DNA from 3 places in the Hydrogenophaga laconesensis genome. Region 1 is predicted to be linked to each of the others. Evidence: predicted binding sites of a transcription regulator. Region 1 holds the regulator's gene; each other region holds the start of a gene.
The links. Region 1 encodes LexA, which represses DNA repair genes until DNA is damaged. Its sites were predicted from a motif close to ACTGTATNNNNATACAGT; they were not measured.
Positions count from the first base shown of each region.

Region 2: the regulator LexA is predicted to act here: its motif matches at 960-977, upstream of J2X09_RS06960 (PA0069 family radical SAM protein).
Region 3: the regulator LexA is predicted to act here: its motif matches at 989-1,006, upstream of J2X09_RS08225 (DNA topoisomerase IV subunit B).

Region 1 is NZ_JAVDWE010000001.1:38,382-40,580, forward strand. Features, by position in the region: gene J2X09_RS00235 (asparaginase) at 1-367, opposite strand, end outside; gene lexA (transcriptional repressor LexA) at 507-1,184, shown strand; gene J2X09_RS00245 (hypothetical protein) at 1,323-1,694, shown strand; gene J2X09_RS00250 (D-2-hydroxyacid dehydrogenase family protein) at 1,807-2,199, shown strand, end outside.
Region 2 is NZ_JAVDWE010000003.1:61,031-63,229, reverse strand. Features, by position in the region: gene J2X09_RS06960 (PA0069 family radical SAM protein) at 1-901, opposite strand, end outside; gene J2X09_RS06955 (ABC transporter ATP-binding protein) at 1,006-1,977, shown strand; gene J2X09_RS06950 (ABC transporter permease) at 1,980-2,199, shown strand, end outside.
Region 3 is NZ_JAVDWE010000003.1:324,536-326,734, reverse strand. Features, by position in the region: gene J2X09_RS08225 (DNA topoisomerase IV subunit B) at 1-964, opposite strand, end outside; gene J2X09_RS08220 (MFS transporter) at 1,125-2,199, shown strand, end outside.

The DNA of each region.
Region 1 (2,199 bases):
GCATGGCGCAAGTGAGCACAACAGGTTTGGCGGGTTGCAGCACGCGTTGCAACAGAAAAGCCGTTTCTTCAAGCGTGTCCGTGCCGTGAGTCACCACCACCGCAGAAACTTCGGGGTTCTGCAGGTGAATGGACACGCGCCGAACCAGGGCCTGCCAGACCGCCAGGCTCATGTCCTTGCTGTCGACCTGGGCCACCTGTTCGACTTCGAGCGCTATGCCAGCCAAACCCGGTACGGCCGACACCAGATCGGCCACTCTCACCTGCCCCGCCACATAACCGACGTTGTCGCCAGCCTGCTGGGCCCGGCCGGCGATGGTGCCCCCGGTGCCCAGGACCACGATCCGTCCGGCCTGTTTCGCATTCACCACTTGCCAACCTCTTGAAACTGGTTAAAAATACAGATACTGGATAAGAAAACAGTGAGCTGATTTCCATGCAGCCCCACCGCTCATCCAAAGCGTTTTCCTCTGGCCCACCGCTCCCGACGAGGTTCCCATGCTAGACATGCCCCACACCGCTCCGAAACTGACCGCCCGCCAGCAACAGATTCTGGAGCTGATCCAGTCGGCCATCGCGCGCACGGGAGCCCCTCCTACCCGGGCAGAAATCGCCAGCGAACTCGGGTTCAAGTCGGCCAATGCCGCCGAAGAACATCTTCAGGCCCTGGCACGCAAGGGCGTCATCGAGCTGGTCAGCGGCACATCCCGAGGGATTCGCCTGCGCAGTGAGGATCTTCAATCCATCAACGATTCGCGTGGGCGCCAGCTTACACTCCCGCTCCCCAGCCTTTCGCAGCTGGTGCTCCCCTTGATCGGCCGTGTGGCCGCTGGCTCCCCCATCCTGGCGCAGGAACATGTGGACCAGACCTACCAGGTCGAGCGCAGCCTCTTCCAGCGGACGCCTGACTACCTGCTCAAGGTTCGTGGCATGTCCATGCGCGATATCGGCATCATGGACGGCGATCTCCTGGCCGTGCAGTCCACCAAGGAAGCGAAGAATGGCCAGATCGTCGTGGCCCGACTGGGCGACGATGTCACCGTCAAGCGGTTCATGCGGCGCCAGCACCTCATCGAACTGCACGCGGAAAACCCCGATTACAAAACCATCGTGGTCGAGCCTGGCGAACCATTCGAGATCGAAGGGCTTGCCGTGGGCCTGATCCGCAACAGTTTCCAGATCTGACCGGCCTGGTCGGCATCGCCTCAGCAGGTGGCGGGCGTTTGGTCCGGGTAGCCACATCAACCGTGGTCCGGGCACATCCCTGCGAAGGCGTCTTATCCTCAATCCTGCCTGTGTCCGACCCCATCCTTGGAGTTTCACATGGGAAAAATCTTCAGCACAAATACATGGCGAGCGCCCCTGCAACTGATTGACTGCTGGCTGCCATCCCCGTCCATCCGCAGGACGCCTGCGGCCAACGAACCGATCGCCACACGCGTGGTGCAACGCTTTGCACGTGCGGGTTGGCTCAAGCAGCATTCGGTCACCAACCCTCCGACAACGCTGCGTGTCGTTCCGCCTGGAATTGAAGATGCAGCGCCGCGTGTTCGCGTGCTGCGGCAGGTCGAGCACACTCCGTCCGCGCGCCACGGTGGTGTCCGTCTGGTCATTTCGGGTCGCATCAACGATGTGTGCGCCGAGCTCGACCGACTGGCCGACCAGGAGCGCCTGCTTTCGACGCGAGCGGCCTGAACACCGAGCCGCCTGCGCGGGTCGCCAGACAAGCGACTCGCGCCAAAGCCCCCGGCTTGTAACGAGGGGTCAACGGCCCGGGGAGCCGGTTTGCCGAGGGCACAATAGCGTCATGAATATCGTGATCCTCGACGACTATCAGGACGCTGTGCGCAAACTGCGATGCGCAGACAAACTGGAACCCTATCCCGCGAAGGTCTTCACCAATACGGTCAAAGGCGTCGGACAACTGTCGGTCCGTCTGCGTGATGCGGATGTGCTGGTGTTGATCCGTGAACGCACGTCCATCACGCGCCAACTGATCGAAAAGCTGCCACGGCTCAAACTGATCGCCCAGACCGGGCGCGTCGGTTCCCACGTTGATGTGAACGCCTGTACAGAACGGGGTATCGCCGTGGCCGAAGGTGTCGGTTCACCGGTCTCCACCGCCGAACTCACCTGGGCGCTCATCCTTGCGGCCATGCGCCGCATTCCGCAGTACGTATCCAACCTGAAGCACGGCGCC
Region 2 (2,199 bases), on a different contig from region 1:
GCACCCGGGCCATCACGCGCGCAGCGCGGTCCGGGTAATGGAGATCCAGCCACTGGCGAAACATCGGGCTCAGCTCCCAAGGCAGGCGCAGCACGGTGTAGAAAGCCCGGCGCGCGCCGGCGTCCCACGCGGCCTCCAGCACCTGCTCCATGTCGTCGGTGATGAAGGGGATCTGCGGTGCCACGCTCACGCCCACGGGAATCCCCGCCTCGGCCAGCGTGCGAAGGGTGCGCAGCCGGCGGTGTGGTGCCGCCGCGCGGGGCTCCAGTGCGCGGGCCAGCCTGCCGTCGAGTGAGGTGATGGTGACGTAGACCGCCGCCAGACCCTGGGCCGCCATGGGCGCGAGGATGTCGATGTCGCGCTCCACGCCGCTTCCCTTGGTGACGATGGCCAGCGGGTGCCGCGCCTCGGCCAGCACCTCCAGCGCAGCGCGGGTCAGGCGCAGTTCGCGTTCGATGGGTTGGTAGGCGTCCGTCACCGTGCCGATGGCCAGCAGGCCGGGCACATGGCGTGGGCTGGCGAGCTCGCGCCGCAACACGGCAGCGAGGTTGCGTTTGGCGATGAGCTTGGTCTCGAAGTCCAGCCCCGGCGAGAGGTTGAGGTAGCTGTGCGTGGGTCGGGCATAGCAGTACACGCAGCCGTGTTCGCAACCCCGGTACGGGTTCAGGCCGAGCATGAAGCCGACGTCCGGCGATTCGTTCTTCGTGATGGCGCTGCGGCAGTCCTCCCAGGTGACCTCGGTGGCGGGGGGCGGTGCGTCATCGCGCGCCTGAGCCGCTTCGTCGAGCGCACTCCAGCCATCGTCGAAGGCCTCGCGCGCATCGCGCATGTAGCGGTGCGCCTGCTGGTGGCTGATGCCCCGGCCCTTGATGGCCTGAATGGGAATGTGGACGTTCGGCATGGTCAAGTCCTGAGTCAGGCAGTTTTTCCCACAATGCGATGGTTTGAACAGATCAACCACTGTACACAAAAACAGTGCTAGAGTGGCACGATTCAGGAGGCTTCATGTCCCTTTCTTCTCCGGCGGCCCCTGCCGCCGACCCCATCGTGTCCGTTCGCGGCGTGAGCAAGACGTACGCGGGCGGATTCCAGTCGCTCAAGCGCGTCGACCTCGACATCCGGCGCGGCGAAATCTTCGCCCTGCTCGGGCCCAATGGCGCGGGCAAGACCACGCTCATCAGCATCATCTGCGGCATCGCCAATGCCAGCGAAGGCACCGTGCTGGCCGACGGGCACGACACCGTGCGCGACTACCGCAAGGCGCGCGAAGTCATCGGTCTGGTGCCACAGGAACTGCACACCGACGCCTTCGAATCCGTCTGGGCCACGGTGAGCTTCAGCCGCGGCCTGTTCGGCAAATCCCCCGATCCCGCCCACGTCGAGAAGGTGCTGCGCGACCTCTCGCTCTGGGACAAGAAGGACAACAAGATCCTCACCCTCTCCGGCGGCATGAAGCGGCGCGTGCTGATCGCCAAGGCGCTGTCGCACGACCCCAAGATCCTCTTCCTCGACGAGCCCAGTGCGGGCGTGGACGTGGAGCTGCGCCACGACATGTGGCGCATGGTGCGCGAACTGCGCGACCGGGGCACCACCATCATCCTCACCACGCACTACATCGAGGAAGCCGAAGACATGGCCGACCGCATCGGCGTGATCAACCGGGGCGAGCTGATCGTGGTGGAGGACAAGGACGTGCTCATGCGCAAGCTGGGCAAGAAGCAGCTCACGCTCACGCTGCAGCACCCGCTGGAGAGCGTGCCCCAGGCGCTGTCACGCTGGCCGCTCGAACTCTCTGGCGCGGGCCACACGCTCACCTACACATTCGACACCCAGACGGAAGAGACCGGCATCGCTGAACTGCTCCGCACCCTGCACGCCCAGGGTATCGATTTCAAGGACCTCCAGTCCAGCGAGAGCTCGCTCGAAGACATCTTCGTGAGCCTGGTCCACAACAAGAAACAGGAAGCGCGCGCATGAGCCTGAACATCCATGGCATCAAGGCCATCTACCGGTTCGAGATGGCGCGCACCTTCCGCACCATCACGCAGAGCATCCTTGCACCGGTGCTCACCACCTCGCTGTATTTCATCGTGTTCGGCACGGCCATCGGCTCGCGCATGGGCAGCATCGATGGCGTCACCTACGGCGCCTTCATCATCCCCGGCCTGGTGATGCTGTCGCTGCTGAGCGAAAGCATTT
Region 3 (2,199 bases), on a different contig from region 1:
GCAGCAGCTTCACGCCTTTGGGCAACAGCGCGTGCAATTCGATGAAGCTCTTGACCGCCTGGAACAGGCCGTCGCGCAGGCCGCTGTCGTGCGTACCGCCCGCGCTGGTGGGAATCAGGTTCACATAGCTTTCGCGCACCGGCTGGCCGTCTTCGGTGAAGCCGACACACCAGGCCGCGCCTTCGCCTTCGGCAAAGCTGTCGTGCCCGCCGTCGGCAAAGCCCTCACCCTCGAACAGGGGGATCACCGGGTCGCCCGTGAGCGTCTGCTGCAGGTAATCGCGCAGGCCACCCTTGTAGAGCCAGGTCTGCGTGTCCTTCGTCTTCTCGTTGATCAGCGTCACGCTGACGCCGGGCATCAGCACCGCCTTGCTGCGCAGCAGGTGGGTCAGCTCGCCCATGGGCAGCGCGGCGGACTCGAAGTACTTCGCGTCGGGCCAGGCGCGCACCGTGGTGCCCTGCTTGCGGTCGTCTGCCCCCTTGGGGCTGGTCACCAGCGGTTCGACCACGTCGCCGCCCTGGAAGGCGATGCGCGCCACCTGGCCGTCGCGGAAGCTGGTGACTTCCAGGCGGGTGGCCAACGCGTTGGTCACGCTCACGCCCACCCCGTGCAGGCCGCCGGAGAAACTGTAGGCGCCACCCTTGCCCTTGTCGAACTTGCCGCCTGCGTGCAGCCGGGTGAACACGAGCTCGACCACGGGCGCCTTTTCCTCGGGGTGCAGGCCGAACGGGATGCCGCGGCCGTCGTCCTCGACGCTGACGGATTGGTCGGCGTGCAGCGTGACCTTGATCTTCTTGCCATGCCCGGCCAGGGCCTCGTCCGCCGCGTTGTCCAGCACTTCCTGGATGATGTGCAGCGGGTTGTCGGTGCGGGTGTACATACCCGGCCGCTGCTTGACCGGCTCCAGCCCCTTGAGGACGCGGATCGAGCCTTCGGAGTATTCGTTGGGTGTTTGGGTCGCCATGGGGGCGGATTGTATGCCCCGAAAACTGTATGCAAATACAGACTTTTGCAGACCTGACCCGGAGCGATGCATGGGATTCATCAGTGGCGGGGCAAAATTTCAAGCCAGCGAGCCCTGGCCGAGACACGCAGGACGCCCCCTTCTTCGCTACATTTCCCGGATGTCTTCCACCCCCACCCTTGCCCATCCGCCCCGCCTGTCCACCCTGCAGGTGCTGGCCTGTGGCGCCTTGATCGTCACCCTGTCCATGGGCATCCGCCATGGCTTTGGTCTGTGGCTGCAGCCCATCACTCAGGCACAGGGCTGGACGCGCGAGAACTTTGCCTTCGCGCTCGCGGTGCAGAACCTGTCCTGGGGTGTTTTCGGCATCTTCGCCGGCATGGTGGCAGACCGCTTTGGCGCCTCGCGCGTGCTGATCGGTGGCGCCGTGCTGTACGGCCTGGGCCTGGCCGGCATGGCCTTGACCACGACGCCGCTCACCTTCGCGCTGACCACCGGCGTGCTGATCGGCGCGGCCCAGGCCGGCACCACCTATGCCGTGGTCTACGGCGTGATTGGTCGCCAGATCCCGGCCGAAAAGCGCTCATGGGCCATGGGCGTGGCCGCGGCGGCCGGCTCGTTCGGCCAGTTCCTCATGGTGCCGGTGGAAGGCTGGCTCATCAACGATTTCGGCTGGCAGCAGGCCCTGCTGGTGCTGGGCTTGGTCGTGCTGCTGATCGTGCCACTGGCGATGGGCCTGCGCGAACCCGGTTTTGGCAGCGGGGTGCCCGTGAAGCGGGAGCAGACCATCGCACAGGCGCTGCGCGAGGCCTTCCGCTACCGCAGCTTCCAGCTGCTCATGGCGGGCTATTTCGTCTGCGGCTTCCAGGTGGTGTTCATTGGCGTGCACATGCCCAGCTACCTGAAGGACAACGGTCTCTCGCCGCAGGTGGCCAGCTATGCGCTGGCCCTGATCGGCCTGTTCAATGTGGTCGGCACCTATGCCGCCGGGGTGCTCGGTCAACGCCTGGCCAAGCGGCACATCCTGGCGTTCATCTACTTCGCGCGAGCCGCCGTCATCACGGTCTTCCTGCTGGTGCCGCTGTCGCCCATGAGCGTGTATGTGTTCGCCGCCGTGATGGGCATGCTGTGGCTCTCCACCGTGCCACCCACCAACGCGGTGGTGGCGCAGATCTTCGGTGTGGCCCACATGTCCATGTTGGGTGGTTTCATCTTCTTCAGCCACCAGATCGGCA